2 regions of the Caloranaerobacter longqiensis genome follow, and region 2 is predicted to be linked to the other one. Evidence: a T-box and tRNA genes for the amino acid it is inferred to sense, from the RefSeq annotation. Region 2 holds a T-box; the other holds one or more tRNA genes.
What was found. The T-box of region 2 lies ahead of leuS (leucine--tRNA ligase). A T-box ahead of a tRNA ligase gene usually reads a tRNA of that ligase, here a tRNA-Leu.
Positions count from the first base shown of each region.

Region 1 (7,595 bases), on a different contig from region 2:
ATCTGAAGCAGAGGCTTTACTGAATGTAATTGTTAGAATATTGTTTGGGTTAATTCTGTGATTTAATATTAAATTTAAAGTTCTGCATATAAGAACTGTGGTTTTACCTGCGCCTGGAACAGCTAGAACGATTGCTGGTCCTTCTTTATGTAAAACAGCTTCCCTTTGCTGTTTAGTAAGACATATTCCAAACTTTTTATTAAGAAGCTGAAAAAATCTATTTTGCAACAGAAGTTCCTCCTTAAATAAGATTACATTTCATATTTTAACATAACAAAGCCCTGGATAACCAGGGCACAGACTGTTGACAAATTTATTCTTTTAAATATTTTATGAAAATGAAAGCGAATGCTTGAAAGAATTTAGTTAAAAAACTAGGTGAAAATTTTTGAGAAAATCCGTAGGTTTGACAGGATGTCAAACCATAAAATATTTTATTTTGTCAATAAAATTAGCCCTGGATAACCAGGGCTTTACATACTATATTAGATTAATATACCTGCAATTGTAGCTGTCATGAATGCAGCAAGTGAACCACCTATTAAAGCTTTAATACCCAATTTAGCTATATCAGAACGTCTTTCAGGTGCTAATCCACCGATACCACCGATTTGAATACCGATTGAACTGAAGTTAGCAAAACCGCAAAGAGCATAAGTTAATATGATAATTGTTCTTTCGCTTAATGCTCCTTCTTTAATTAATGTTGATAGGTTTGCATAAGCGAAGAATTCATTTATAACGATTTTCTGACCTAATAGATTACCTGCTTGAATTATATCGCTCATAGGTACACCCATGATGAATGCTAATGGAGCAAATAATCTACCTAATATCCATTCTAAGCTTAAGAAATCAAGACCTATTATACCACCGAACCAACTTAATAATGAGTTTAATAGAGCAACTAGTGCTATAAAAGCAAGTAGCATAGCTCCAACGTTTAAAGCTAATGATAAACCTTCACTAGCACCTCTTGCAGCAGCATCTATAACATTTGCATCTAATTCTTCTAATTCAAGATTAACTTTTCCTTTAGTTACTGGCGTTTCTGTTTCTGGAATCATTATTTTAGCGATAACAAGGCTGGCTGGTGCAGACATTATACTAGCAGCTATTAAGTGTCCTGCATCAACACCCATTGAAACGTATCCAGCCATAACTCCACCTGCAACAGTAGCCATACCACCTGTCATAACTGTTAATAACTCTGATTTAGTCATTGATTTGATATATGGTTTAATTACAAGAGGAGCTTCTGTTTGCCCAACGAATATATTTGCTGCTGCTGATAAAGATTCAGCTCCACTTGTACCCATTAGCTTAAGCATTACTTTAGCTAAGAATGATACTACAACTTGCATTACACCTAAGTGATATAAAATAGTCATAAGTGATGAGAAGAATATTATTGTAGGTAATATTTGTAAAGCGAATATAAAACCAAAGCTTTCTACATTTAGTAAATTACCAAATAGGAAAGCAGTACCTTCTTTTGTAAAATCGAGTAGTTTTGTTACTAAATCACTTAAAAATGTAAAAGCCATTTGACCAGGTGTCCACTTTAGAACTAAAAGAGCAAAGACAACCTGCATAGATGTACCAATTGCTACAAGTCTCCAATTGATCTCTTTTTTATTTTCAGATAATAAGTAGGCAATAAAAATCATAACGAAAATACCTAAGAAACTTATTAATTTTTCCATTTGTATCTCCTTTCTAATTTTTTATCTTTTGATTTTCCAGAAAACAAGAAACGCTTTCCTATTATAGCATAATCCTATTTCCTATTATAGCATAATCCTATTAAGTTTGCAAAGAAAAAATTTTTAATAAAACCGAGAATTAAAATAATGCCAAACATATTATAGCAAACGTTTCAACTGTAGAAAACAAGTAATTTATGGAAATGGGTACTAAGTGTTAGATGCTAGAAAAAATAATAAAAGAATGTTAATTATAGGATATGTAAAAAACAAAAAAACTATTGACAATAAATATAATAATATGTATAATTATTTCTGTCAGTAAAGGATTGACAAATTGCGCGGGTGTGGCGGAATTGGCAGACGCGCTAGACTTAGGATCTAGTGCCCTCGGCGTGGGGGTTCGAGTCCCTCCACCCGCACCACTGACATAAAGTAAAAAGCCAATGGGTAAACCATTGGTTTTTTTCGTATTTTCAAAAAGTATTTTATACAGAATAAGACAATAATAGACATTGAAAAAATTTTTATGATATAATATAGTGGTTCAAGATAGTGGTTTAAGACTGCAATCAAACGATTTTATTATTTTTTGTACAGTAAATAGAACAAAATCTTCGATTTAAGCAAATATTGTAAGGAAGATTTTGCCTATATCCATTACTGAAATACTGAAATTATATTCAAAATTATCTATAATATAATAAGGAATATAATTTTCTATGGATTAGAACAAAATCTTCGATTTAAATAAATTAAGGAAGATTTTGTTGAAATCCATAAATGGAAATTATATTTAAAATTATCCACAGTTTAACAAGGAATATAATTTCCTTATGGATTATAAAAATGGCATCAAAAGGCGATAATTACTAATTGAAGACAGAAAATAAAAATTACATAAAAAGGAACGAGGAGGAACGAGAATGAATTCAGAAATCATTAAAAAAGAAAATTATAATGTAACTTTGAAAATTGAAATTGATGAAAAGAAATTTCAAGAGGGAGTTCAAAAAGCGTATTTAAAGAACAGACATAAGTTCAATATACCAGGATTCAGAAAAGGTAAAGCTCCAAGAAAAATTATAGAGGCAAGATATGGAGAAGGAATATTTTATGAAGATGCTATAAACATTGTTTTCCCTGAAGCATATAATGAAGCGATAAAAAAACACAACTTAAAGCCAGTAGACAGACCAGTAATTGATATAGAGCAAATCGAAAGCGGTAAGCCGGTAGTATTTACAGCAGAAGTAGTAGTTAAGCCAGAAGTTAAGTTAGGTGATTATAAAGGTATAGAAATTGAAAAGGTAGAGTATAATGTTACAGAAAAAGATGTTGAAAATGAATTGAAATCAATGCAAGAAAAAAATGCTAGATTAGTAGAAGTAACAGATAGACCAGCAAAAGAAGGAGATATATTAACAATTGATTATGAAGGATATGTAGATGGAGAGAAATTTGAAGGAGGTACTGCATATAATCAGGTATTAGAGATTGGCTCAGGTAGATTTATACCTGGTTTTGAAGAACAATTGGTTGGTAAGAATAAAGATGAAGAATTCGAAATAAATGTGAAGTTTCCAGAAGAATATCATGTAGAAAACCTTGCTGGTAAAGACGCTACATTCAAGATAAAAATACATGAAATTAAAGAAAAAGATTTACCTGAATTAGATGATGAATTTGCAAAAGATGTTAGTGAATTTGATACTTTAGATGAATTAAAGGAAGATATTAAGAAAAGATTAGAAAAACAAGCTAAAGACAGAGAAAAATCTGAAAAAGAAAATAGAGTAATAGAAAAAGTTGTAGAAGCAGCAGAAGTTGATATACCAGAAGTAATGATTGAAAATGAAGTAGATTATCAAATAAGAAATTTTGAGTTTACTTTAAGATATCAAGGATTAGATTTAAATAAATACTTAGAATTAACAAATACTAAGATAGAAGATTTAAAAGAAAAATTCAGACCAGAAGCTGAAAAGGCAGTAAAAGCAGAATTAGTTTTAGAAGCAATAGCTGAGAAAGAAAATATAAAGGAGACAGAAGAAGATTTAGATGAAGAATTAAAGAAGATTGCTGCTGGGTACGGACAAGATTTTGAAGAATTTAAGAAAAACATAAGAGAGGAAGATTTAGAATACATTAAAGAGGGTATAATTAGAAGGAAAACTGTCGAGTTTTTAGTAGAAAATGCTAAATTCCAGTAAATTTTTAACCGGGAGGGATAATCTATGGCATTAGTGCCAATTGTTGTAGAGCAGACTAATAGAGGTGAGAGATCATACGATATTTATTCTAGACTATTAAAAGAAAGGATTATTTTTATAACTGATGAAATCAATGATACAACTGCGAGTTTAGTAGTAGCTCAGCTGTTATTCTTAGAAGCAGAGGATCCTGATAAAGATATTCAACTTTATATAAATAGTCCGGGAGGTTCTATAACTGCAGGTTTTGCAATTTATGATACAATGCAGTATATTAAGCCTGATGTTTCAACAATATGTATAGGAATGGCAGCTAGTATGGGGGCGTTCTTGCTTGCGGCTGGAGCTAAAGGTAAGAGATTTGCACTTCCTAATGCTGAAGTCATGATACATCAGCCTTTAGGAGGAACTAGAGGTCAGGCTGAAGATATCAGAATACATGCTGAGAGAATAATTAAAATGAGAGAGAATATAAATAGAATTTTGAGCGAAAGAACGGGTCAATCATATGAAAGAATTTCAAAAGATACAGATAGAGATTTCTTCATGTCAGCATATGAAGCAAAGGAATACGGATTAATAGATGATGTAATAACTTTTAGGAAATAACATTAAGAGAGGTGTCATAATGTCAAGATTTGAAAAAAAACAGCTTAAATGTTCTTTTTGCGGAAAAACTCAAGACCAAGTTAGAAGATTAATTGCAGGACCTAATGTGTATATTTGTGACGAGTGTATTGAGTTATGTCAAGAGATAATTGATGAAGAATTTGAAGAAGTAATGGAATTTGATTTAAATGAGCTTCCTAAACCAAAAGAAATAAAAGAAATATTAGACCAATATGTAATAAAGCAAGATCGAGCAAAAAGAGCATTGGCTGTTGCGGTGTATAATCATTACAAACGCATAAATAGAAAGACTACTGATCAAGATGTCGAATTACAAAAGAGTAATATTATACTTATTGGTCCTACAGGTTCTGGTAAGACACTACTTGCTCAGACTCTTGCTAAAATTTTAAATGTTCCTTTTGCTATAGCTGACGCTACTTCTTTAACTGAGGCAGGATATGTCGGAGAAGATGTTGAAAATATTTTGCTTAAATTAATACAAGCAGCAGATTATGATATTGAAAGAGCAGAGAAAGGTATTATTTATATAGATGAGATTGACAAGATAGCAAGAAAATCTGATAATCCATCGATTACCAGAGATGTTAGTGGTGAAGGTGTTCAGCAAGCACTTCTTAAAATTTTAGAAGGGACAGTAGCTAGCGTTCCTCCTCAAGGAGGAAGGAAACACCCTCATCAAGAGTTTATTCAAATAGATACTACTAACATCCTTTTCATAGTTGGTGGAGCATTTGATGGTATAGAAAATATAATACAAAAAAGAATAGGTAAGAAGTCTATGGGCTTCGGAGCTGAAATACAAAGTAAACAAGAGAAAGATGTAGGAGAACTATTAAAACAAATTGAACCTGGAGATTTATTGAAATATGGACTTATTCCAGAGTTCGTAGGAAGAATACCAGTTATAGTTACATTAGAGCAGCTTGATAAGGAAGCTTTGAAAGATATTCTTACTAAGCCTAAAAATGCTATTATTAAGCAGTATAAAGAGTTATTCAGAATGGATGATGTTGAACTTGAATTTGATGATGAAGCTTTAGAAGTAGTGGCTCAAAAAGCTATTGAAAGGAAAACTGGTGCTAGAGGGTTAAGAGGTATTCTAGAAGAAATTATGCTAGATATTATGTATGAAATACCTTCTAGAAACGATATTAAAAAATGTATTATTACTAAAGATACTATCTTAAATAAATCTAAACCTACTTTTGTTTTAGCAGAAAAGAAAAAGAGAAGGACTAGAAAAAAGCAAGATAATAAAGAGTCTGTATCATAAAATGTCCGCTTATGCGGACATTTTTCCTATTTAAAACTCTTTTTAAATGATAAAACTTATTTTTAATTGAAAGTTGTGTTATTTTTGATAAAATATTATTGTATACCTTTGGGGGGATTTATGTGGGTGCATTATCGTATGTGAAGTTTATTTTTACAATACTTTTGATAATAATTCTTTTAAAGCAGTATGTAGAAATGTGGATTCTTTTAGATAAATTTAATCAAAAAGTGCTTAAATATACACTGCCTATTTGTGAAATTCTCCTTTTGCTTTTTTATGATGGGCTTTTCTTATTCCCTTCTGTTATGGTATTCTTAATTTTAATATATAGATATAATATATTGGATAATAAGACATTTAAGACTTTTTATCCTATTAGCAAACTTAAGTTTAATGTAAATATTAACTCCATTTTACAGGTTGTTTTCTTATCACCATTTTTATTTTTTATATTTCAAGCAATAATTAGTTTTAATTTAGATAGTAGTGGAAATAATTTAATTTATCAAAAACAATTTATTGACTATTTAACGTTTTTTGTATTAACATCTATAATAGCCCCAGTAGTAGAAGAGTTTACTTTTAGAGTATTGATATACGATAATTGGCTTTCAAGTCTATTTAATAAAAAGATTGTTGCAGTATTAATTTCTTCTGTTATTTTCGCTTTTACTCACTTTGATTATAAAACATATATTTATACGTTTGTAACAGGTGTAACATTATGTTTTATATATGATATTTATGGGTATTTAGGTTCAGTAACTTTACATATGCTTTTTAATATATATTCATTTTTAGGAATGTCAGGTATTAATATAGAGTGGAAAAATTTATTTATAGTATCTTTTATTTCACTATCTATATTAGTTATAAACTATAATGTGAATTATGGACTAAAAGTTTTGCAGAAAAGAAAGAATATAGTTAGATAGATGTAAGTTATGACTATATATTATTGATTTGCACACTTAAAGGAGTTGATGTTATGGAAGAAAACAAGGTAGTAAACAGAAAAAGAGTAATACCTCTTATACCATTAAGAGGACTTTCTGTATTTCCATATATGGTAATGCATTTTGATGTTGGTAGAGATAAATCTATTAATGCTTTAGAACAGGCTATGGTAAATAATTCACTTATTTTTCTTACATCTCAAAAAGAAGCTAATGTAGATATGCCGTCAGCAGAAGATTTTTACCATGTAGGAACGGTATGTAAGATTAAGCAGATGTTAAAGCTTCCAGGAGACGCTATTAGAGTTTTAGTTGAAGGAATTAATAGAGGGAAAATCATAGAAATTTTAAAAGAAGACCCATATTTTGAGGTAGAGATAGAGGAATTTATTTACGATACTGAAAAGGAAAAGGATATAGAAACAGAGGCTATGATGAGGCTTGTATTAGAAGCTTTTGAGGAGTATGTTAAAGTTGGTAATAAGGTTTCTCCGGATGTAGTGATTACAGTTTCTGAAATTAGTGAACCAGGAAGATTAGCAGATGTTATAGCATCTTATATTCAATTAAAACCAGAGGATAAACAGAAAATATTAGAAGCTTTTGACCCTTATGAAAGATTAGAAACTCTATACATAATTTTAAAAGAAGAAATAGAAGTATTGGAAATTGAAGAAAAGATATACCAAAGAGTTAGAAAACAAATAAACAAATTACAGAAGGAATATTATCTTAAAGAGCAGTTAAAGGCTATACAGAAAGAATTAGGAGAAGATGATGGAATAGAAGCTGAAGTTGAAGAGTATAAGAA
Region 1 is NZ_JBFWFX010000002.1:19,708-27,302, forward strand. Features, by position in the region: gene AB4Y15_RS02205 (ATP-dependent helicase) at 1-228, opposite strand, end outside; gene AB4Y15_RS02210 (NupC/NupG family nucleoside CNT transporter) at 486-1,706, opposite strand; tRNA gene AB4Y15_RS02215 (tRNA-Leu) at 2,048-2,131, shown strand; gene tig (trigger factor) at 2,633-3,919, shown strand; gene clpP (ATP-dependent Clp endopeptidase proteolytic subunit ClpP) at 3,944-4,528, shown strand; gene clpX (ATP-dependent Clp protease ATP-binding subunit ClpX) at 4,548-5,825, shown strand; gene AB4Y15_RS02235 (CPBP family intramembrane glutamic endopeptidase) at 5,948-6,763, shown strand; gene lon (endopeptidase La) at 6,817-7,595, shown strand, end outside.
Region 1: it encodes a tRNA-Leu, which carries the amino acid that the T-box ahead of leuS (leucine--tRNA ligase) is inferred to sense. The anticodon was not compared.

Region 2 (7,595 bases):
TTAGAGATGATTGCATTAGGTATAGGTTCGATTTAGTTGGCATAACTGAATTAACTTCTACATAGATTTAATTATATCTTGATTAAGATAAATTCATATAGATTTGTTTATAATATAAATAGTTGACACATTTAATTGAATTGGTATAATGAAATTATTAATATTTAAGTAAGGATGATGGGTATGTTTGTGGATGTTGCAAAGATTTTTGTAAAAGGTGGAAATGGAGGACACGGAGCAGTTGCGTTTAGAAGAGAAAAATATGAGCCGTCTGGAGGGCCAGCGGGCGGAGACGGCGGAGATGGTGGTAACGTTATTTTAGAAGTTGATGAGGGAATAAGGACATTAATGGATTTTAGATATAAACGTCATTACAAGGCAGAAAATGGTGAGAATGGAAAATCTAAAAAACAATATGGTAAAAAAGGTAAAGATTTAATTTTAAAAGTTCCGCCGGGTACTATAGTAAAGGATGCAGAAACAGGTATCGTTATAGCAGATCTTACTAAAAAAGGAGAAAGATTCATTGTTGCAAAAGGAGGACGTGGTGGTAGAGGTAATGCTAAGTTCGCTACATCTACAAGACAGGCCCCTCGTTTTGCAGAAGCAGGCGAAAAAGGAGAAGAGAGATGGATAACATTAGAACTAAAGCTTTTAGCAGACGTAGGATTAGTAGGGTTCCCTAATGTAGGTAAGTCTACGTTGTTATCTACTTTAACTGATGCAAAACCTAAAATTGCAAATTATCATTTTACAACTTTGACACCTAATTTGGGTGTTGTTAGAATTTCATATGATAGTAGCTTTGTTATAGCAGATATTCCAGGGTTAATTGAAGGAGCACATATGGGGGTAGGTCTAGGACATGAGTTTTTAAGGCATGTTGAGAGAACGAGATTACTAGTTCACTTAATAGATGCCTCCGGTTCAGAAGGAAGAGATCCGATTGATGATTTTCATAAAATAAATGAAGAATTAAGGAAATATAGCCCTAAACTTGCAGATAAACCTCAAATCGTTGTGGCTAATAAAATGGATTTACCTCAGGCAAGAGAGAATTTTTCTAGGCTTAAAGAAGAAATGGATAAGCTCGGATATGAGTTAATTCCAATTTCTGCTGCTACTTTGGAGGGATTAGATAAGCTTAAATATGCAATATGGAATAAGTTAAAGGAAATTGGAGACCCAGAACCAATAGTTGAAGTTGTAGAAAATATTAATCTTTATGGATTTAATAAAGATAAAAATAAAGTTATTGTAAAGAAAGAAGGAGATAAATATATAGTAGAGGGTGATCCAATAGAAAAACTAATTAATTCAACTAATTTTAATGACTTAGATTCATTGAGGCATTTCCAAAAAGTTATGAGAAAGAGGGGAATCGTTGATGAATTGAAGAAGTTAGGAATAAAAGATGGTGAGATAGTTAGTATATGCGGTTATGAATTTGAATTTTTTGATTAAAGAGATGGAGGGGCAATAGAGTAAATGGAGTGTTTTAATTGTGGAAATTGTAAGTTAAACGAATCAACATATTATTGTATAGCAAAAGGAGAAATAGTAATCAATTCTAATTACAAACCACAAGAGAAAGTTAGAAGTGGCTGGAAAAAAGGTAACAAAGATTATGAAATTCATAGAAGAAAGTCAAAGAAAGAAATAGAAGTATAAGGAGTGGTTTGGTGCTTACAGGCAGACAGAGAAGTTATTTAAAAAGTATAGCAAATGGTTTAGACCCAATTATTCAAATAGGTAAAAATGGCATATCTGAAAATTTAATAAAACAAATAGATGATGCTTTAGAAGCTAGAGAAATTATTAAAGTTAAAATTTTAAATAATAGTTTGTTAGAAACAAAAGAAACAGCTAATAAAATTGCAAGATTAACTAATTCAGAGTTTGTTCAGAGTATAGGAAATAAATTCGTTTTATATAGAGAATCTAAAGACAACAAAAAAATTGAGCTTCCATAAATAATATGAATAAATATATATAACCCTGGATAAAATATTGAAAAAACGGGAGGGTTATATATGGATAATAAAATGGATAAGAAAAACTATGTAAAGCAAAATACCGTTGTAGATAATGCAGTAAAGGAAGCTCAAAATATTACAGGTGTTGTTGTGGGTGAATTTCCGAATGCACCTGGGTTGATAAATAAAGATATAGGAAGTATGAATGATAATAAAAAAGGGAGATTGGAATAATAAGCCAATCTCTTTGCTTTTTTTGCGAAAGGGGTGATAATATGGAAAAAAGAAATTTAAAACAATTAGAAAAGTTACTTGATAATGGTTTTAAGTGTATAAAATATGAAGATGGAACAAATGGTGAATTTAAAGCATATTTTAAGAATTTTGAAACAGAGAAAATAGATACTATAGTTTCCAATGATAAGAATGAAATAACTAAGATGAAGGAGTTAATTGATGAAAATAGCTTGTATTAAAAGGTACCTTTAATATGGTACCTTTTTTTTGCCTTTGAATAAGATATACTAGGAAGATATCATAAAAAGTTTAAAAGGTGATGATATGCGAAGATTTAGACAATACACTATAGAGCAAATTGAAATGTTTTTAAAAAAATACGAGTTCAAAAGACAAATTTATGAAATACATTTTCATCATACATGGAAACCAACTAAGAAAGATTATTTACAAGCTAAAGATAAAGAAAAGGTTATTTTAAGTATGTGGGAATATCATACTGAGGTAAGGAGATTTACTGATATAGCACAGCATTTTACTGTAGCACCAGATGGAGCAATATGGGATGGAATGGATTTGGAGAAAAGTCCTGCATCAATATACGGCAGAAACAATGGTGCAATTTCTATTGAACATATCGGTAATTTTGATGAAGAGAAATTGGAAGGTATACAATTAGAAGCAAGTATTAGACTAATAGTTGCGATAATTAAAAATATAAAAAATAAACAGGATAGAGTGCCGACTTTGGTATTTCATAGAGAATATAGTGATAAGACATGTCCAGGGCTGTTAGTTGATAAGGGCGAAATATTGAAACTTGTTAATGAAAGATTGAAGTATAGCATGCCATTTAAGGATGTAACTCCTGATATGTGGTCATATGAATATATTAAAAGAGCAGTAGAATTAGATTTAATTAAAGGTGATGGTGAAGGCAACTTTAAACCTAAGGACTATTTGACTAGAGAGCAAGGTGTAGCATTAATTGTGAGATTATATGATTTGTTGAAGGGGGAAAATTGATGGAAACACTAATAGTAATTGTAATAACATTTATAGCTGGAATTGCAGTTGCTAAATTAATACCTTATATAAAAGATTTTAGAGTTACTTCTGAAGAAAAGGCAAAAGTACAAGAAATACTGATTGATACTGCTAAAAATATATTAGAAGTTGCAAATTCAAAAGATAAAGAACAGCTTATATTGGCTATAACAAATGTAACTTATAGAGAGCTTGAAAAAGAAAATATAAAAGGTTTTACCAAGAAAGATATTGAACTTATGGCTAGAATTATAGTAGATAAATTAGAAGATTTATTTAAAACTAGGAATTGATATTCCTAGTTTTTATTTAAACAATTGCAATAAGAAATATTTGACTTATGTGTTTATTTAAAATAATATATAATATCATAACTTAAATAAGAGGTGTAACAAATGGACATCGATACACTTATTGAGTTAGCGCTTAAAAAAGAAAATAAAGGAAAAAGTATAGAATGTAACAATCTTAAGAGAATTGGAATAATGGGAGGAACTTTTGATCCAATACATATAGGACATTTAGTTATAGCAGAAGAAATTAGAAATGAGTTCAAATTGGATAAAATTATTTTTATACCTGCAGGAAATCCTCCTCATAAAGATAATAAAAAAATAACTTCTGCTAGACATAGATATATAATGACATTATTAGCTACGATTTCAAATCCTCATTTTGAAGTATCTACTATAGAAATAGAAAAAAAAGAAACTACATATACTATCGATACTATTAAAACGTTAAGGAAAGCATGTAATAATAATGTAGAGTTATACTTTATAACTGGAGCGGATTCTATTTTAGAACTTCACACTTGGAAAAACATTGGTGAATTATTAAAGCTGTGTAATTTTATAGCAGCAACTAGACCAGGATTTGAAATAGCTAAGCTAGAGAGAAAAATACAAGAAATAAACAATGAGTATGGAGCAAATATATATCCTACAATAGTAACAGCTTTGCAGATATCATCTACTGAAATAAGGACTAGAATAAAAGAGGGTAGAACTGTTAAATATCTTTTGCCAGAAATGGTAGAAAAGTATATTTATAAAAATAATTTATATAGGTAAAAAATTACGGGAGGGATGTATTATAATACACGAAATAAAGGAAAAGCTAAAACAATATATTAGTGAAGAAAGATTTATACATTCCATTGGAGTTATGGAAACAGCAGAAAAACTTGCTGAAGTTTATGGGTGTGATAAATATAAAGCACGACTTGCTGGTTTGCTTCATGATTGTGGAAAACTTAAGAATGACAGAGAATTATTGAAAAAGGCATTTGAATTTGGTATAATTCTTGATGATGCCGAAGATGTTAATATTGCTTTACTTCATGGACCTTTAGGTGCAGAAATAGCAAAAAATGAATTTGGAATTAAAGATTTGGAAATATTAAATGCAATAAGGTATCATACTACTGGTAAAGAAAATATGAGTCTATTAGAAAAAATTATCTATATAGCAGATTGTATTGAGCCCAATAGGGATTTTCCATGTGTGAAAGCATTGAGAAAATTAGCTTTTTTAGATTTAGATAAAGCAGTACTAACGTCAATGGGAAATACGATAAAATATGTTGTAGATAATGGATGGATATTAGATATTGAAACTGTGAAGGCGAGAAATTTTTTACTTAAAAAATATAAAGAGAAAGTTAATAAAATACATAGATTATAATAGCTAGGAGGTTTGAGGTAGTGGCAAATATAGATAATAGAATATCAGCAATTTTAGAAGCCGCAGACAACAAAAAAGCTTTTGATATTAAACTTTTAGATATATCAAATATAACAACGATAGCAGATTTCTTTATATTTGCAAGTGGTAATAATGAAAGACAGGTTATAGCGATTGTAGATGAAATTGAAGATAAAATGCATCAATTAGGATATGAGGTGATTAATAAAGAAGGGTATAGAGAAGGTAGATGGGTACTACTTGATTTTGGCGATATAGTAGTGCATGTTTTTCATAAAGAAGACAGAGAATTTTATAATTTAGATAGGCTATGGATAGATGCTAAAGAAATTGATATTGACAATATAATCTAAATTTATCTATAATAAAGTAAATAGAATAAGGATTGAATAAAGAGTAGTAGGTAAATCAGGTTATTTCAGAGAGTCAGTGGTTGGTGCGAACTGACATAACCGTTTACTGAACTTGCTTTATGTGAAAAAGGTTGGTCTCCGTTATAGGACTTATGAGTGGGCTTTATAAGCCAATTAGGGTGGTACCGCGGGATAACTTCTCGTCCCTAAGTGATTAGGGATTAGAAGTTTTTTTATTATATAGATTTTAATTAATAGCTTGTAAGCTGATAGCCGTTAGTTATTAGTCATTTTAGAACAAAAATTTTGAATAGTTTAAGTAATAAATAAAGAACTGATCTGTTTATTATTGTAGGAAATGAAAAATAATGAAGGAGGGGTATGATGGCTTATAATTTTAGTAAAATCGAAAAAAAATGGCAAGAAATATGGGAAAATAATAATGCTTTTGGAGCTAGTGAAAATGAGGCTCAGAAATATTATGTACTAGAAATGTTTCCTTATCCATCTGGGAAAATACATATGGGCCACGTACGTAACTATTCAATAGGTGATGTAGTAGCAAGATTTAAAAGAATGAGGGGATTTAATGTATTACATCCTATGGGATGGGATGCATTTGGTCTACCTGCTGAAAATGCGGCGATAAAACATGGCATACATCCTAATAAGTGGACATTAGAAAATATTGCTGAAATGAAAAGACAATTAAAGAGATTAGGGCTTAGTTACGATTGGAACAGAGAAGTAACTACTTGTTTACCAGATTACTATAAATGGACACAGTGGTTCTTTATACAATTATATAAAAGAGGACTAGCTTATAAGAAAAAATCAGCTGTAAATTGGTGTCCTTCTTGTGAAACTGTATTAGCTAATGAGCAAGTTGTTGACGGAGCTTGTGAAAGATGTGATACACCTGTTGGGAAAAAAGAACTAGAACAATGGTATTTTAAAATTACAGATTATGCAGAAAGATTACTTGAGGATATAAAAGAGCTAGATGGCTGGCCTGAGAAAGTTAAAATAATGCAGAAAAATTGGATTGGTAAGAGTAAAGGTGCTGAAATAGATTTTGAGATTAAAGATTTTGATAAAAAATTAAAAGTTTTCACTACTAGACCAGATACAATCTATGGAGTAACTTATATGGTAATGGCACCAGAACATCCATATGTAAATGAATTAGTAAAGGGTACAGAGTATGAAGAAGAAGTACTTGAATTTAAAAAGAAGATGGAATATATATCAGAAATTGATAGAACTTCAACAACTGCAGAAAAAGAAGGAGTTTTTATAGGAAGATACGCTGTTAATCCTGTAACTAAAGAAGAAATACCTATTTATATTGCTAACTATGTATTGATAGACTATGGAACTGGTGCTATTATGGCTGTACCAGGTCATGATCAAAGAGACTTTGAATTTGCTAAGAAATATAACATACCAATTAGACCTGTAATAAAACCAGTTGATGGAGAGTTTGATGAGAATGATTTAAAAGAAGCATATACTGGCGAAGGTATAATGATAAACTCTGATAGATTCAATGGTTTAGATAATAAAACTGCTAAAACTGAAATAACAAAATATATTGAGGAATTAGGAATTGGAAAAGCTACTGTAAATTACAGGCTTAGAGACTGGCTAATTTCAAGACAGAGATATTGGGGAACTCCAATACCTATAATATATTGTGATGACTGTGGAATAGTACCTGTTAACGAAGAAGATCTTCCAGTAAAGTTACCGACAGACGTAGAATTTACAGGCAAAGGACAGTCTCCTTTAACTACAAGTAAGGAGTTTATGTATACTACTTGCCCGAAGTGTGGTAAAAAGGCAAGAAGAGAAACTGATACTATGGATACTTTTATTGATTCATCATGGTATTTCTTAAGATATACTGATCCAAAGAATGAGAATGAACCGTTCAATAAAGATAAAGCGAATTACTGGATGAAAGTAGATCAATATATAGGTGGAGTAGAACATGCTATATTACACCTTCTATATTCTAGATTCTTTGTTAAAGTATTATATGATATGGGACTTTCACCTGTAAATGAGCCTTTTAAAAATTTACTTACACAGGGTATGGTACTTAAAGATGGGGCAAAAATGTCTAAATCTAAAGGTAATGTAGTAAGTCCAGAAGAAATAATTTCTAATTATGGTGCTGATACTGCAAGATTATTTGTATTATTTGCAGCTCCACCTGAAAGAGATCTAGAATGGAGCGATCAAGGCGTAGAAGGATGTTATAGATTCTTAA
Region 2 is NZ_JBFWFX010000004.1:186,323-193,917, forward strand. Features, by position in the region: gene AB4Y15_RS05640 (Spo0B domain-containing protein) at 1-65, shown strand, start outside; gene obgE (GTPase ObgE) at 184-1,464, shown strand; gene AB4Y15_RS05650 (hypothetical protein) at 1,489-1,671, shown strand; gene yhbY (ribosome assembly RNA-binding protein YhbY) at 1,683-1,973, shown strand; gene AB4Y15_RS05660 (hypothetical protein) at 2,034-2,210, shown strand; gene AB4Y15_RS05665 (hypothetical protein) at 2,252-2,452, shown strand; gene AB4Y15_RS05670 (S-layer homology domain-containing protein) at 2,538-3,239, shown strand; gene AB4Y15_RS05675 (hypothetical protein) at 3,239-3,553, shown strand; gene nadD (nicotinate-nucleotide adenylyltransferase) at 3,656-4,333, shown strand; gene yqeK (bis(5'-nucleosyl)-tetraphosphatase (symmetrical) YqeK) at 4,392-4,946, shown strand; gene rsfS (ribosome silencing factor) at 4,967-5,320, shown strand; T-box leader at 5,351-5,531, shown strand; gene leuS (leucine--tRNA ligase) at 5,705-7,595, shown strand, end outside.